3 regions of the Sinorhizobium sp. M4_45 genome follow, and region 1 is predicted to be linked to each of the others. Evidence: predicted binding sites of a transcription regulator. Region 1 holds the regulator's gene; each other region holds the start of a gene.

Region 1 (5,592 bases):
GCATGTTCAGAAACCTCGAAACTCGTCTCGGACGTCAGGTCGCCCTTATCCAAGGCTTCGAAAACCACCTCCATCGCCATGAGTTTGGCGAGCGAGGCAGGCGGGACGGGTGCATCCTCGTCGCGTGAAAAGAGCACTGTGCCTGTCTCGGCATCGACGAGATAGATCTGCTTCGCTTTGGTGTCGAAGGCGGGCGTCTGCGCGACCGCTTGCCCCGAAACGATGGCCGCGAGGAAACCTACGACCGCAAGCCACTTCATGCGCATGAGAAACTCCGGTTCTGCATGGGCATATCAGCGCGGAAAGCCCTCTTCAACCGGCGTCAGCGCGAGTCGGCGTTTCGGTACTGGCGCTTCGCATAGGCGAGAATGGAATCGGGGGTCAGCGGGTTGCGATCGACCATGATCGCCTCGAAGGGCGACGGCTTGTCGCTGACGCGAACTTCGACATAGGCCGCAGCATAGGCCATGCTGCCATCCGGCAGCGGGATCAATTGCGGGCGCGACGTCGGCATGGGGCCGATCTGCGGCAGAACGACGAATTCGTCGAAGGCGCTTGGTGCCGCCGAGGCCTGCGCCGGCTTTGCGAGCGCGTTCACCGGCACGCCGGCATCGAGCGTCGATCTGTTCGGAACCGGAACGGCGCGGAGATTCGGAACCATGTCGCGCAGCGGCTCGTTGGAAGCCACCATAACGCCTGAGGCGATCTGCCCTTCCGGCATAACGCTCGGGCCACGGTCGCCCTTCCTGACGTACGAAGCCATGAGGTAGGGCATGTCATTGCCTTCGAGCGGCGCACGACCGACATATTGAACGCGAACATTGGCGCTTCCCTTGCGCTTGATGTCCAGCAGGTCGGCGGTTTTCGAAGAGACGTCGATGATCCGGCCGTATTCATAGGGGCCGCGATCATTGACACGCACGATGACGGACGTGCCGTTCTCCAGGTTGGTCACGCGCGCATAGCTCGGCAGCGGAAACGTCGGGTGAGCGGCCGAAAGGTGATGCTTGTCATAGACCTCGCCATTGGCCGTCAGCCGGCCATGGAAGGCAGACCCGTACCAGGAGGCCATCCCGCTCTTGTTGTAGCCGAAATCCTCCTTCGGCTGATACCACTTGCCTTTGACCTGATAGGGTTTGCCTACCTGGTAGCGGCCACCGCCCTTGGGAATGTTGTTTCCGGTAGCGACTCTGGGGCTGGCTTTGACGCCATAGACGGACTCGGCGAAGTATTCCTTGCTCCGCGACTTGGTCTTCTTGACGCTCGACGTCGTCGATCCGCAGGCCGCAAGCACCGCGCAAAGCAACGGAACCGCTGCGAGACGGAGCCCCCTCACAAGATATGCCGCACCGTTATTGGATGTCATCTGTCCCACAAGATCATTCGCAAAGCCGCACCCGAAATCCGCTCCTGCAGCGCTCACGCATCCGACCGAACGCGCAACGATCGTCGCAATCGTGCAGTAGTTCCCCCGCGAGAACTTCGCCGTCCCGAAACGGAACAGCCGAACAATCATGACAACAACAAGGCGAAATTGCGAACCGGAGGACGAACGGACGCTAAAAAACGCTCGCTATGGTTTACGGAACGTAAATGAGCCGCTGGACCATAGTCCGATAGAGCGCGCCAAAGGTCCGAAACCCGTTGCCGGGTTCCCCTGCCGACACATATCGCAATAAGCACCCACGCGGCTCGTCGGCCGCGGGGTGCGGCGGCCTCAGAGCTGGCCGAAGCTTCCCGTCGGTGCAACTCTGAGGCTCCGTCCCCGGTTGGCGTGCTGCCCCGTGCTCCGGCCCAACGTCCGAGAGGATATCGCAATGGACGACAGATACGATTATGGGCCGCCGGAGCGACGGGCGGCAACCGGCCTGCCCTTAGGCATAATGCTCCTGTCGATGTTGGCGATTGCCGTTTATCTGCTTGCCGGAGCGGCGCTCCTGGACGGCAGAAGCCGGGACGTCGCGGCCTACGTCGCCCGGGCAGGCGACGAAAGTCCGCCTGCGGCGCCGGACAGCGGACTCCGCCCGTGACGATAGCCCACAACCGTGCCACGGGCGTATGCGGCGCGGCACGCCTCGAATGCAAGCAAATGCTCCAGAGCAAGTTGACGCTGTGATCAAAGCTGCTAAAAAGCCAGCCGTTGGTGAATGGGCAGCAAACCCGGTAGCGATCGCCGGTCAATCGAGAACTCGGAAACGAATTTCACGAAGCTCCGCAATCACCCGGAAGAGTGGCCGAGCGGTTTAAGGCACCGGTCTTGAAAACCGGCGTGCGTGAAAGCGCACCGTGGGTTCGAATCCCACCTCTTCCGCCATTTCAGAATTGATCCGGGCACGCCGGAATTCCCAGCTTCTCGTCACTGATGGCCGTCTTCCCCACCCGCAAGGCTCGTGGCTGCCCTGCCCTTCCGACGCTTTGCGTCACCTGCCGGAGCGGAAGAAGCTGCTTTGGGACTCCATCGCGAAGGGGCGATATTCGGGTGGATGAATTGCAGCGTGCCCTACCGGGCAGCAAGGGTGAAGCCGGAAGACGGAATGCACTGGCGCGCGGGGCCGAAAAATCTTATACAACGAGTGACCAGTGGGGTCGTAGCTCAGTTGGGAGAGCGCCGCAATCGCACTGCGGAGGTCGAGGGTTCGACTCCCTTCGACTCCACCATTCCCCTCTTGTCCAACCCGGACACCTAGGTGACAGGTCTTACCTGAGGTAACTTCCACCGATGCCGGACGTCAGGTTGCCAGAGCCCGGGCGATGCCGCGGCTCGGCGCGCTTGCCAAAAAAGCTGATTTGAGAGAAAGTTTTAGTCTGACCCGTTCGAGGTCTGGGCAACTCCCGCGAGTGGAGAAAAACATGCCTGTTAAATCTTTGGTGGCAGCCGTAATTTTTTCCCTCTTCGCCCTTTCGGGGTGCGCCAGCACAGGCTCGACCAACACGACCTATACCCAGTGGTACGGGCCCTATCCCGAGCCTGAATTCGACGTTCTTACGCCGGGCGGACTGCGGCTTGCCTATTAGCATGGCATAGGCGAGCGACTGGGGCGGCCGCTGTAAGCCAAACATGCGAGAGCGTATCGCCCCCTGCCCCGACATTCCGAGCGATCGCCAACGACACGCCGGATCGGAAGCGGGCAGGCATTCAGCAGCAAGCGGTATTCACGGAATTTTAGGCACTTGCGGAACACATATGGAACAGATAGGTTCTGTTCTTGATTTGTTTCGCGATTCTGGAGTGACGCCATGCTGACCCGCAAGCAACAGGAATTGCTTCTGTTCATTCATGAACGAATGAAGGAATCCGGGGTTCCGCCGTCCTTCGACGAGATGAAAGATGCCCTCGACCTTGCCTCCAAATCGGGCATCCATCGTCTGATCACCGCACTCGAAGAGCGCGGGTTCATTCGCCGGCTACCGAATCGCGCTCGAGCCCTCGAAGTCATCAAGCTGCCGGAGGCCTATGCCGGTGTTTCGCAGGTCCGCCGCGGCTTTTCGCCGAGCGTGATCGAAGGCAGTCTGGGCAAGCCTGCGGCCCCGCCCCCCGCACCGAAACCGGCGCCCCCGGCCGAGATCGCGTCGGTCGCTGTTCCGGTCATGGGCCGCATTGCCGCCGGCGTGCCGATTTCCGCAATCCAGAACAACATGCACGATATTTCCGTACCGGTCGAAATGATCGGCAGCGGCGAGCACTACGCTCTCGAGATCAAGGGTGATTCGATGATCGAGGCCGGCATCCTCGATGGCGATACGGTGATCATCCGGAACGGAAGCACTGCCACCCCCGGGGATATCGTCGTCGCCCTGATCGACGACGAGGAAGCAACTCTGAAGCGTTTCCGTCGCAAGGGCGCCTCAATTGCGCTCGAAGCCGCCAATCCGGCTTACGAGACGCGGATATTCGGTCCGGATCGGGTCAAGATCCAAGGCAGGCTTGTCGGCCTCATCCGGCGGTACCACTAGCCTCCCGACCAGGTGTGCAGGTGTTTCCCACGGAAGTACGCAATTTCAAAGCGTTAGAAGTGGGGCCATTGCGCCTTGGGGCGCTATGGCCACGCCTCCACAGAACCGAAGCCCTATTTATACAGAATAAAAAAGACCCTATTCCAAATGTACCCTCTTGCGGATTGCGGGCAATCATTCTAAATCCGCGCCACGATTTGAAAAATCGCAAATCGTAGAGGCCTCGTGGCGGAGTGGTGACGCAGAGGACTGCAAATCCTTGTACCCCGGTTCAATTCCGGGCGAGGCCTCCAAAAAATCCACCGCTATTCAGCTTTGTTGCCGACAAATCTTACCTCCGTCAGACGAAGGCGAAATCCGCGCCCGCAAAGACGAAGTTGGCAGCGCTGAGGTCGGCGGCGTGGATGCCGATCAGAGTGACCTGATCGACGGTACCATTCAACTGCAGGACAGCGTTCCCGTCAGCATCGTTGCCGATGTTGGGCAAAAAATCAGCGAAGTCGTCGTAGCCATAGCCAGCGATTTGGATGACGTCCTTGTCCAATTCAAAGTCGAAGATCTCATCCCGACCACTGTTTCGTGAAAACAGGAACTGATCGGCACCGGTCTCGACCGCGAAGGCTGCGGTCAGTCGACCATCGCCCCAGAGCTGATCGTTACCGGTGCCGCCGATCAAGAGGTCGTTCCCACCCGCGGTGTCCACGCCGACCTCTGCATCGCCATACAGGACGTCATTGCCTTTGCCTCCGTCGAGCAGGTCGTCGCCGCCACTGCCGCCACGTGAGAAAAGAATGTCTCCAACGAGAAAGTCATTGCCCGAATCACCATAGAGGTGGTCGTTCCCGCCAATCCCGGATTCCACGACGCCCTGGTCGAGGCCATCGCCGTAGAGCTTGTCATGGCCCTCTCCGCCCTGGAGTCGATCGTTCCCGCCAACGAAAAAATCGCCCAGGGAGAAAGCGTCGCCCGAGAGAGTATCGTCTCCGGCGCCGCCGTCGAGCCAGTCGTCTCCACCACGTCCTCTGAGGCAATTGTAGCCATCGCCATAGAGTGTATCGTTGCCTTTGCCGCCCGAGAGACGATCATTCCCTCCGGCGACGATAGCGGAATCAATCGCATCGATCTGGAAGGCATCGCCGTACAGCGTGTCGTCGCCGGCGCCGCCGTCGAGCTGGTCGTCGCCACCACGCCCCTGATTGGAGATCGTCCAAGCGTCGCCGAAGAGCGTGTCGTTGCCCCCAAGGCCGTCAAGGCTGTCGCGGCCACCCTGCCCCGAAGACAGGAAGCCGCCGATTTCGGAGACTCCCAGGCTATTGCCGGTCGTGAACGGGTCTCCGAAGATAATGTCCGGATCGTTCGTTCCGAAGATGTGGTTGTCCAGCCCGAGCCAAGGGGCGATGCCACCGATCAGATGCGCCATTTTTCTCTCCACAGTGCTGTACAGTAAGCGATGCTCGTCTTGGGAAACCCGGACGGCCTTCGCGGCGCCGACTTCGTCGGGCCCCGTCGGAGTGACGAGCTAACGCTATGAAAATACGGACTTCCTACGGAAGACCGTTACACCCTTTTCCTGAAAGCGCTCCAATGTTGCCGAACGTGATGTTCCTGTCTATTGACCACTTTGGATTAACTACAAGT
Region 2 (5,592 bases), 680 kb from region 1:
CCGTCAGGTCGCCGGCCGAGAGAAGGGCCAGCAGGCGCAGGCGCGTCGGCTCGCCCGCCGCCTTCAGCACGTCGACCAGCGCATCCAAACCAAGCGTTTCCCGATCAGCCATAGCCTTCCCCATCAACACATAAAGATATGTTTATGTGATTTGTGGCGGCCGCGCAAGAGATTTGCGCATAGAGGCAATGGAATGGCGCCTGGAGGATAGAACGGCCGGCCCTTGCGGTCGCCCGGCCGACAAATGGCGCGCTACGATCTGTGGAGATTTCAGAACGCTTCGGGAGCAGGCTCTGCCCGTCGACCTCTGGACCGGAGGACCCACACGCCGGGCATAGCAGCCGAACTCCGTGGATGACGCGGTGCATGCAACGGACTGCGCGTAACGCCGCCTGTTTGAGTATCGGTCGCTTGTGAACGGATCCTCGGGTCAAGCCCCGAGGATGCGCGGCGAAGCCCGGCGATGGCGACCCGGAGAAGCCGCCTTCGCTGGATGTGCAGGCTCAAAGAACGCGGTCAGCGATGCGCCGCCGCAAACCTATGACGGTCAACGCGTCAGGCGCTTGTAGGTTACGCGCTTCGGATTGACCGAGTCCGGGCCGAGGCGGCGGATCTTGTCCTTTTCATAATCCTCGAAATTGCCTTCGAACCACTCGACGTGGCTGTCGCCCTCGAAGGCGAGGATATGGGTGGCAAGGCGGTCGAGGAACATGCGGTCGTGGCTGATGATAACGGCGCAACCCGCGAAGTTTTCGAGCGCATCTTCCAGTGCGGCCAGGGTCTCGGTGTCGAGGTCGTTGGTCGGTTCGTCGAGCAGGACGACGTTGCCGCCGGACTTCAGCATCTTGGCAAGGTGAACGCGGTTGCGCTGGCCGCCCGAAAGCGTGCCGACCTTCTGTTGCTGATCGCCGCCCTTGAAGTTGAAGGTCGAGCAATAGGCCCGCGAATTGACCTCGTGCTTGCCGAGCTTGATGATGTCGTTGCCGCCCGAGATTTCTTCCCAGACCGTCTTGTTGGCGTCGAGCGCATCGCGGCTCTGGTCGACATAGGCGAGCTGCACGCTGTCCCCGATCCGGATGGAACCGTCGTCGGGCTGCTCCTGGCCGGTGATCATGCGGAAGAGCGTCGTCTTGCCGGCGCCGTTCGGGCCGATGACGCCGACGATGCCGCCCGGCGGCAGCTTGAAGCTCAGGCCTTCGATCAGCAGCTGGTCGCCATAACCCTTGGAAATATTCTCCGCCTCGATGACCACCTGTCCCAGCCGTTCGCCCACGGGAATGACGATCTGCGCATCGCCCGGACGCCGGTCCGCAGCCGCCTCGACCAGCTCGTCATAGGCGCGAATACGAGCCTTGGACTTCGCCTGGCGGGCCTTGGGGCTTGAAGAGATCCACTCCTGCTCGCGGCTGATGGCCTTCTGGCGGGCAGCCTCTTCGCGTCCTTCCTGCGCCATGCGCTTGGCCTTCGCCTGCAGATAGGCGGAGTAGTTGCCCTCATAGGGAATGCCCCGTCCGCGGTCGAGTTCGAGAATCCAGCCTGTGACGTTGTCGAGGAAGTAGCGATCGTGCGTGACCATCAGCACGGCGCCCGGATATTCGCGCAGGTGTTTTTCGAGCCAGGCGATCGTTTCCGCGTCGAGGTGGTTGGTCGGTTCGTCGAGCAGAAGCAGTTCGGGCTGCGACAGCAGAAGCTTGCAAAGCGCCACGCGGCGCTTCTCACCGCCGGAGAGATTGGTGACCTCCGCATCGCCCGGAGGGCAACGCAACGCTTCCATCGCCATTTCCACCTGACTGTCGAGGTCCCAGAGGTTCTGGCTGTCGATGACGTCCTGGAGCTTGGCGCCCTCTTCCGCGGTTTCGTCGGAATAGTTCATCATCAGCTCGTTGTAGCGGTCGAGGATCGCCTTCTTGGCAGCCACCCCTTCCATCACGTTATCGAGCACGTTCTTCTGAGGATCGAGTTGCGGCTCCTGTGCGAGATAGCCGACCTTCGCACCTTCGGCGACCCAGGCCTCACCGGTATATTCGGTATCAAGGCCGGCCATGATCCGGAGCACGGTCGACTTACCGGCCCCGTTCGGGCCGAGAATGCCGATCTTCGCCTCCGGATAGAAGGAGAGATGGATGTTCTCGAGGACCTTCTTGTTACCGTAGGCCTTGTTCAGCCCGGCCATGTGATAGATGAATTGACGTGCCATAAAGGAAATGCTCCGCATCGGAAGGGAATTTTGCCCGCTATGTAGGCGAATTATGGTGGCGGGGCAACGCCAAAGGCCCTTGCCCCCACGCTCCCCCGCCGCCTCCTCAATGCGAATTGCGGTCCGGATCAGCCCCGCCCGGCAGCGTCTGCGACCCCCTTCGCGCATTTGAATTCCGTCGGCCCCGCCGCCTGGATCAAATCCGCCAGCTCGGCTTTGCCCGAGAGGTCGCCCGAGAGCCCGATCGTCAGCCCGGTAATCACGTCGCGGCCGTTCACCGACTGGCAACGCATGCGCACCCGGTCTCCGGCCCCCGCCCCGAAAGCCTGGTCGAAGGCCTGCTTGATCTGTTTTTCGTCGAGTTCCCTGCCGATCCCGCCGGCGAAGAGCGCACGCACCGCCGACCGGTTGAGCTCGTCCAGAAGCCGAAGCTGCAGCGCGAAGTAGTCCTCGGCGTTTGCCGTCTGGCAGGTACCGTTGCGCAGCCATTGGTGCCGGTCCAGACCGGACTTGACGCCTGGCATGGCGACGAGCAGGCGCTTGGCCGTCTCATCCCCCATGGCGACTTCCGGCAGTTCCAGCCAATCGCCCTTGCGGTCGCGCGCTTTCAGATCCGCCTCCACGCCGCAATAGCTCTTCTTGAGCGGCCATAGTCCATGAAGCGAGAAATTCGTGGCGTCGAAGCGCTCCGCGGTCTGATCGACGCATTCCTTGCGATCGGGCCGGGTCTCGCAGAATCCCGGCTGCCAACTCACGGCGAGGACATATTCCGTCCTTCCCGCGCCGGTTTCGCCCTCGCTCGCCTCACTCTCCTGAGCCGCAGCGAGGGGCGCATTCGCCAAACCCAGCGCCAGCGCCGCCAACCTGATCAGATGCATCATCGCCCTTGTCTTCATTGCCCCAAACCCTCTAAAGGAAACAAAACAGGAACAAATAACTCCATATACGGGAAAATTGCGACCCTGAATCGCATCTGCGGATTCGTTGTGATCTCATGCGCAACGAGCAACAAGCTGCGGTTGCCTTTCCCACCCAAATCGATTTGATATCCGCACGGCATCCGCAAGTGGGGGAGAGCGCATGGCATGTTCGGGCAGGTGAGGACGCATCGAAGCCCGACCGGCGCGACGCTCGGCTGGCGCCATTTCGGCGCCGCGGGCGAACCGCAAGGCATTCTCGTCATCAGCCACGGCCTTGCCGAGCATTCCGGCCGTTATGCCCGCTTTGCCGAAGCCATGGCCGGCCAAGGTTTCCACGTCTACGCCCATGACCACCGCGGCCACGGCACGAGCTGTGCCCCCGATGCATCTCCCGCCATGTTCGCGCAGCGGGACGGCGCGGCCAAGGTCGTCGCGGATCTCCGCGCGCTCCGCGATATGGCGGCGGCCAGCCATCCCGGCCTGCCGGTCGTGCTGTTCGGCCATTCGATGGGCGGCCTGATCGCGCTTAACGCCGCCGAAACCGATCCGGAACTCTACGACGCGCTTGCTGTGTGGAACTCCAATTTCCGGCCCGGCCTTGCCGGGCGCGGCGGCCAGTTGCTGCTGGCGATCGAGAAGATGCTGAAGGGTTCGGACGTGCCAAGTCCGCTCGTGACGAAACTCACCTTCGGTGCCTGGAGCACCAGCATCGCCGACCGGCAGACCGATTTCGATTGGCTCTCGCGCGATAAGAGCGAGGTTGCCAAATATCTCGAAGATCCGCTCTGTGGTTTCGACCCGACCGTATCGCTGTGGCTCGACGTATTCGCCTTCGCCTTTGCCGGCGCCCGCTCCGACCGGCTGTCGCGGCTGCCCTCCAGCCTGCCGGTTCACCTCGCCGGCGGCAGCGCCGATCCTTCCACCCTCAACGGAGAGGCCGTTCGCTGGCTGGGCAACCGCATGAAAGCGCGGGGCATGACGGATGTCACGATCGTAATTCACGAGGGCATGCGCCACGAAACGCTGAACGAGATTGGACGGGAAAAAGCGATGACGGAGTTCGCCGCCTGGTGCCTGAAGGCAGTCGGGGGAAAGCGGCACCGTCCATGAGCGAGCTCTCCCTTTCCAAGGCGGCAATCGACCACAACCGGATCTCCTACGGCCTGACGCTGATGGTCCTTTCGGTGTTGCTGTCGCCGCTGATCGACATCTTCTCGAAGCTCGCCATAGCGACGGTTCCCTCGGCCGAGATCACGGCGGCCCGCTTCCTGCTGCAGATCGTCTTCATCCTGCCGATCGTCCTTCTGCGCGGCACGCTGTTTGATCTCACCTGGCGCAAGAGTGCGCTGCATGCGCTGCGCGGCGGCCTTTTGGTGGTGACCATGCTTTCCTTCATCACCACGCTGAAGGTCATGGAGGTGGCCGATGCCATCGCCATCTTCTTCGTGGAACCGATCATCCTCACCATTCTCGGCAGCATTTTCCTCAAGGAGACGATCGGCTGGCGCCGTTACACCGCCTGCGCTGTCGGCTTCCTCGGTTCGCTGCTCGTCATCCAGCCGAGCATGCAGGAAGTTGGTTGGGTCGCGCTTCTGCCGATCGTCGCCGCCTTCGGTCTCGCCGTTTTCCTGCTCGTGACGCGCATGGTCGCGCAGAACGAGGATCCCTGGTCGATGCAGTTCCATGCCGGCATCTGGGGAGGCCTCTTCTGTCTCGCGCTGCTCTGGTTCGGCGAGGGCAGCGGATCGAGCGTCTTCGATCCGGTCTGGCCGGACGGGCGCGCCTGGTACTTTCTGTTGGGAGTCGGCGTCACCGCGACGATCTCCGGCGTGCTCGGCGTCTATGCCTATCGGGCGGCGCCGGCCTCGGTGCTCGCGCCGCTGCAATATCTCGAGATCGTCTCGGCGACGATTTTCGGCTGGCTCGTCTTCGGCGATCTGCCGGACGCGCTGAAATGGCTGGGGATCGCGATCATCATCGGCTCAGGACTTTATATCATCTGGCGCGAGCGACAGGTGCAGAAGACGGCGGGTATCGCGCCGGTGTCGCCGGCGATCTGACAGCGGCGAAACAGGACAGCATTTGGGAGGTGCACATGGAAACGGGCGGACAACTGGTGGTGGAGGCGCTTGCCGCAAACGGGGTGAAGCGCATCTCTTGCGTACCGGGAGAAAGCTATCTGGCGGTGCTCGATGCGCTTTATGACGCCGACATCGAGGTCGTCGTTTGCCGGCAGGAGGGCGGGGCCGCAATGATGGCGGATGCCTGGGGCCGGCTGACGGGCGAGCCCGGCATCTGCATGGTCACCCGCGGCCCCGGCGCGACCAATGCCTCCGCCGGACTCCACGTGGCCCGGCAGGACTCGGTTCCGATGATCCTCTTCATCGGCCAGGTACAGCGCGACGCCCGCGAGCGGGAGGCTTTTCAGGAAATCGAGTATCGCCGGGCCTTTACCGAAGTCGCAAAATGGGTCGG
Region 3 (5,592 bases), on a different contig from region 1:
GGACGCCTGTCTCGTCGGCGAGCCGACCAATCCGGACGGCATCGGCGACATGATCAAGATCGGCCGGCGCGGATCGCTTTCCGGCCGGATCACCGTTCACGGCGTCCAGGGCCACGCGGCCTATCCGCATCTTGCGGACAATCCGGTGCGCAGCATCCTGCAGTTCGCAAAGGCCCTGATGGATCCGCCCTTCGACGACGGAACGGAAAATTTCCAGCCTTCGAACCTCGAAGTCACGACCATCGACGTGGGCAATTCCGCGGTCAACGTCATTCCCGCGAGGGCGAGCGCCGCCTTCAACATCCGGTTCAACGACCGCTGGACGGCCGAAAGCCTGATGGCGGAGATCGTCGCGCGTCTCGACCGCGCAGCAGCCGACAGCGCGCTGAGGCCCGGCCGCGCTCCGGCCAGATACGAGATCGTCTGGAACGAGCGTCCGAGCCATGTCTTCCTGACGCGCAACAACGCGCTCATCGATTCGCTTTCAGGTGCCGTGGAGGCCGTCACCGGGCGGCAGCCGCAGCTGTCGACCACCGGCGGCACATCGGACGCGCGTTTCATCAAGGACTATTGCCCGGTCGTCGAATTCGGCCTCGTCGGCAAGACCATGCACATGGTCGACGAACGCGTCGCCCTTGCCGATCTCGAAACCCTGACCGGGATCTACGAAACCTTCATCGCCCGCTGGTTCGGCCATGCCGCTGCTTGAGGAAGTCCTTGTCTATATCAAGGGGCTGTGGCTGCTGATCCAGGGCAACCACGAAGGCTATCGCTGGCTGGACATCAGCGAGAGCGGGTTGTGGCGCTCCTTCACGGCGATCCTCTGGACGCTGCCGGCGCTGGCCGTCGGCTGGGCCTCATGGCGGCTCTATTATCTCTCGGTGATGCCGACCGGCACGACAGTCGGCATCGGCTTCTTCGGGAAGCTTCTCGCCGTCGACCTGGTGAGCTGGCTGCTGCCGATCGTGCTGATTGCCGTCCTCTCGCGCCCGCTCGGCTTTTCCGTCCTGGTGGTGCCGGTAATCGTCACGACCAATTGGCTCCAGGTCCCGTTGACCTATGCCATGGCGGTTCCGGCCGCGTTGCTGCTGGTCATACCCGGCAGCGCCGGTATGGCAGCCCTGTTGTGGCTTCTGCTGCTCGTCGCCAGCTCGGCGCTGCTCTTCCGCCTCTTGCGGACCGTTACCGCCAAGCAGAACCTGCTCGCCGCCGCCCTTGCCGCGATCTTTCTGCTGTCACCGCTGATGATCATGCAGTTCCTGCAGCGCCTGCTCGGCTTGATGCCGGGTTGAGCGGCGGCGTTCGTGAAAGCCCCGCATCCGCCAGATGATGTGGAGAAGGTGGCCGGCAGGCCGGATGAGCGGCTGCTGTTTCCAGCTTAGTAATCCACCCGCATGAAATAAAGCCCGTCGGGCGGGGCGACCGGGCCGCACGCCTTGCGGTCGCGTGCTTCGAGTGCGGTCTGCAGGTCATCCGGCGTCCACTTGCCCTCGCCCACGAGCTTCAGGGAGCCCGCGAAGGAACGGATCTGGTTGTGGAGAAAGCTTTGTGCCGTGGCGCGGATTTCGATGAGCTCGCCCGCACGGGTCACGTCCAGCCGGTCGAGCGTGCGCAAGGGGCTCGTCGCCTGACAGTGGGCCGAGCGGAAGGTGGTGAAATCGTGATGGCCGACGAGGCGCTGCGCCGCCTCGTGCATGGCGTCGTGATCCAGCGGCTTCGGCACCCACCAGGCGCGCCGCGCCTCCAGCGCCAGTGGCGACCGGCGGGAAACGATCCGATAGAGATAATGCCGGCGGATTGCAGAGAAACGCGCATCGAAATCGCCGGGGGCTTCCGCGACATCGAGGATCGAGACCCGCTCGCCGGCGAGCGCCAGATGCGCGTTGAGGGCGTTTTGCAGCGTGTACGACTTCCACTCGCGCGTGAGATCGAGATGCGCCACCTGCCCCCTGGCATGAACGCCGGAATCGGTGCGCCCGGCGCCGCGGATCGAGACCGTCTCGCGGGTGAGCGACAGGACCGCCTTCTCGATGGCGCCCTGGATCGAGGGACCGTTGTCCTGCCTCTGCCAGCCGACATAATCGGAACCGTCATATTCGACGGTCAGGCGATAGCGGGGCATCAGGCGATCCTCGCGCCGGCAGCGATGGGCGTGCCGCGCAGGAAATCGGCCGAGGCGAGCGCCTTGCCGCCCGCACGCTGCAATCTCGTCAGCCGCACCGCGCCTTCTCCGCAGGCGATGCTGAGAGTACTGTCAAGCACTTCTCCGGCAGCACCTTTCCCTTCCGACATTTCGGAGCCAAGCACCTTGACGCGTTCCTGGCGGCCGGCAATGTCGAGTTCGAACCAGGCGCCGGGAAAAGGCGAGAGGCCGCGGATATGGTTGTGCACCTCGGTCGCCGGCCGGGAAAAATCGATCCGGGTCTCTTCCTTCGAAATCTTGGCGGCATAGGCGACGCCCTCTTGCGCCTGCGGCGTGAGCGGAAGCTCGCCGGCCTCGAGCCTGGCCATGGCCTCCGTCATCAGCACCGCTCCGACCTGCATCAGCCGGTCGTGCAATTCGCCGGCCGTCATCGTCTGGTCGATCGGAACCGACTGCGCGAGAGCCACGGGACCGGTATCGAGCCCCTTGTCCATTTTCATCACCATCATACCGGTCTCACGGTCGCCGGCCATGATCGCCCTCTGGATCGGCGCCGCCCCCCGCCAGCGCGGCAGGAGCGAGGCATGGCCGTTATAGCAGCCGTAGCGGGTCCCGGAGAGTATTTCCTCCGGCAGCAGCAGCCCGTAGGCGACGACGACCGCCACGTCCGCACCGAAATCCCGGAAGGTCTGACGGTCCGCGGCGTCCTTGAAGTTGACGGGCGTCAACACCGGAATGCCGAGGTGCTCGGCAGCCTGATGCACGGAGGATTTCTTGAGGTCGAGGCCGCGCCGGCCGGCCGGCCGCGGCGGCTGCGTATAGACGGCGGCGATCTCGTGACCCGCCCCGGCGAGCGCCAGGAGCGTCGGTACGGAAAATTCCGGCGTGCCCATGAAGATGATGCGAAGCGGCAAGTGGCGGCCTCCGTCTCTTTCGATTGCCCGTGAGCGGGCGGCGGCTCCAGGTTGAATGCGGCCGCGACGCTAGATCACGATGTTTCGGGCCGGGTCGACCTAAGACATGAACGGATCAGATCGCCTTTGCGCCGCGCGTCTTGGCCGCCTTGGTGAACCTGCGAATCACCATATCTCGCTTGAGCTTGGAGATGTAATCGATGAACAGGACGCCGTTCAGATGGTCGATCTCGTGCTGCAGGCAGGTGGCGAGCAGGCCCTCGGCCTCGACCGCCTGTTCCTTGCCCTCGCGATCGACATACTCGACCGTGATCGCGGCGGGTCGCTCGACCTCGGCGTAATAGTCGGGGATCGAAAGGCAGCCTTCCTCATAGACCGAACGCTCCTCGGACGAGCGGACGACCTTCGGATTGATGAAGACGAGCGGCTGTTTCTCCTCTCCCTCCTTCGTCACATCCAGAACCAGGAGGCGCTTCGGCACGCCGATCTGTATCGCGGCGAGACCGATGCCCGGCGCGTCGTACATGGTTTCCAGCATATCGTCGGCGAGCCGGCGAATGTCGGCGTCAATGGTCTCCACCGGTGTCGACACCTGGCGCAGAACCGGATCGGGAAGAATGATGAGCGGCTTGATCGTCATGTCGATCCCCATAGCCGATCTTTCCCTCGACGCGCAAGAAAATTGCCATTGCGAAACCCGTGGCGCTCCAAAGGGGAACGACCGGCCGCGAAAATGTATGTTCTCGTTTTGATCTGGTTTTCGCACGCGAATCTGTTAGTCTGCGGCCATGGAGCCCATCCCCTTTTCCTTCGATCGGCCGCTGTTCCTCATCGGCGCCCTGCCCGTCACGGCCGGCCTCCTCGTCACAGCCGCCGCCCTTCTCGTGGTGCTGTTCTCGGCCATTATGGTGCGGCGCGCCCGTTCGGCTCGCGCGATCGACCGCGAAGAGCAAATGTCGGCGCTCATCGCGGCGCAGACGGAGATGCAGGGACGGATCGCGGCCATGACCGAGGTGCTGGGCGCCCGGCAGGCGGAACTGAACCAGTCGCTCAGCCAGCGCATCGACGGGATGACGCATCGCATCGGCGCCTCGATCAGCGAGCAGACGAAGGCGACGCACGAAAATCTGCGGCGGCTCCAGGAGCGGCTCGCGGTGATCGACAACGCGCAGAACAACATCCAGTCGCTCGCCAAGGATATGGCCGGGCTGCAGAGCATCCTCGCCAACAAGCAGACGCGCGGCGCCTTCGGACAGTCGCGCATGGAGGCGATCGTCGCGGACGGCCTGCCGATGGGCGCCTTCGCCTTCCAGGCGACGCTTTCCAACGGCGCGCGGCCGGACTGCACCATCCGCATGCCGAACGGCCAGCCGCCACTGGTCATCGACGCGAAGTTTCCGCTCGAGGCCTGGAATTCCATGAGGGACGCGGCGAGCGCCGAACGGCGGCAACAGGCCGCGCAGGCCTTCCGCCGCGACATGGAGGTGCATATCCGCGATATCTCCGGCAAATATCTCCTGCCGGGCGAGACCCAGGATACGGCCTTCCTCTTCGTTCCCTCCGAATCGATCTTCGCCGAAATCCATGAGCATTTCGAGGCGATCGTCCAGAAGGCGCACCGCCAGCGGATCGTCATCGTCTCTCCGTCGCTCCTGCTCCTCTCGATCCAGGTCATCCAGGCGATCCTGAAAGACGCCCGCATGCGGGAGCAGGCCCACCTGATACAGGGCGAAGTCGTACGGCTGATGGAAGACCTCTCGCGTCTCGATGAGCGCGTACGCAAGCTCCAGGGCCATTTCGCCATGACGCAGAAGGATGTCGAGGACATCCTGATCTCCTCGGACAAGCTGACCCGTCGGGGCGCCAAGATCGAGGCGCTCGAGCTGCAGGCCGAGGGCGATCCGAGACAGGGCGAAAAGCCGGGCGACGGCAGCGGGCGCCCGATGGACGGGCGCATGGGGCAATTGAAGCTGAGAGTGGTTGACGAGGACTGACGGCGTCGGGCACTCTCCGGCAAATGCGTGTGTCGCGCGAAACCGTGCAGCGGTTTGGAATGACGACAGGCGAAAAACAAAGAAGCCGACGGGACGCCTCCACATGATCACTGTTTTTGGATCCATCAACATGGATCTGATCGCCACCACCGCACGCCTTCCGAAGCCCGGCGAAACTGTTGCCGGAATGGACTTTTCCACTGCGGCGGGTGGCAAGGGCGCAAACCAGGCGCTCGCGGCGCGCCGCGCCGGCGCCTCGGTGCGCATGGCAGGTGCCGTCGGCTCCGACGCCTTCGCCGAGGGCGCGCTGGCGCTGCTCAAGGAGGCCGGCACCGATCTCGATCTGACGAAGACCGTCGGCGAGCCGACCGGCACGGCACACATCATCGTCGGCGGCGACGGCGAAAACGTCATCGTTGTGGTCGCCAGCGCCAACGCACGCGTGAGCGAGGACGACGCCGTGAACGCTGTTGCAAGAATGTCTGCTGCCGACACGCTGATGCTCCAGCTCGAAATTCCAGCTGCCTCGGTGGAAAAGGCA

The links. The regulator LexA, encoded in region 1, represses DNA repair genes until DNA is damaged. The targets are predictions, from matches to a motif close to TGTTCNNNNTGTGTTCNG.
Region 2: CN933_RS01980 (ribonuclease T2) is a predicted target of LexA. The motif match lies at 3,112-3,129, and genes of this name have one in related genera.
Region 3: CN933_RS14745 (DNA recombination protein RmuC) is a predicted target of LexA. The motif match lies at 3,796-3,813, and genes of this name have one in related genera.

Annotation. Positions count from the first base shown of each region.
Region 1 is NZ_NWVE01000001.1:1,089,784-1,095,375, reverse strand. It holds gene CN933_RS05605 (D-alanyl-D-alanine carboxypeptidase family protein) at 1-266, opposite strand, end outside; gene CN933_RS05600 (septal ring lytic transglycosylase RlpA family protein) at 323-1,366, opposite strand; gene CN933_RS05595 (hypothetical protein) at 1,818-2,030, shown strand; tRNA gene CN933_RS05590 (tRNA-Ser) at 2,225-2,314, shown strand; tRNA gene CN933_RS05585 (tRNA-Ala) at 2,583-2,658, shown strand; gene CN933_RS05580 (hypothetical protein) at 2,851-3,015, shown strand; gene lexA (transcriptional repressor LexA) at 3,238-3,954, shown strand; tRNA gene CN933_RS05570 (tRNA-Cys) at 4,174-4,247, shown strand; gene CN933_RS05565 (calcium-binding protein) at 4,295-5,374, opposite strand.
Region 2 is NZ_NWVE01000001.1:410,633-416,224, reverse strand. It holds gene CN933_RS01990 (ArsR/SmtB family transcription factor) at 1-112, opposite strand, end outside; gene ettA (energy-dependent translational throttle protein EttA) at 548-2,197, opposite strand; gene CN933_RS01980 (ribonuclease T2) at 2,326-3,093, opposite strand; gene CN933_RS01975 (alpha/beta fold hydrolase) at 3,283-4,227, shown strand; gene CN933_RS01970 (DMT family transporter) at 4,224-5,177, shown strand; gene CN933_RS01965 (thiamine pyrophosphate-binding protein) at 5,213-5,592, shown strand, end outside.
Region 3 is NZ_NWVE01000004.1:348,325-353,916, reverse strand. It holds gene dapE (succinyl-diaminopimelate desuccinylase) at 1-709, shown strand, start outside; gene CN933_RS14765 (hypothetical protein) at 696-1,292, shown strand; gene truA (tRNA pseudouridine(38-40) synthase TruA) at 1,379-2,122, opposite strand; gene fmt (methionyl-tRNA formyltransferase) at 2,122-3,057, opposite strand; gene def (peptide deformylase) at 3,173-3,697, opposite strand; gene CN933_RS14745 (DNA recombination protein RmuC) at 3,846-5,051, shown strand; gene CN933_RS14740 (ribokinase) at 5,155-5,592, shown strand, end outside.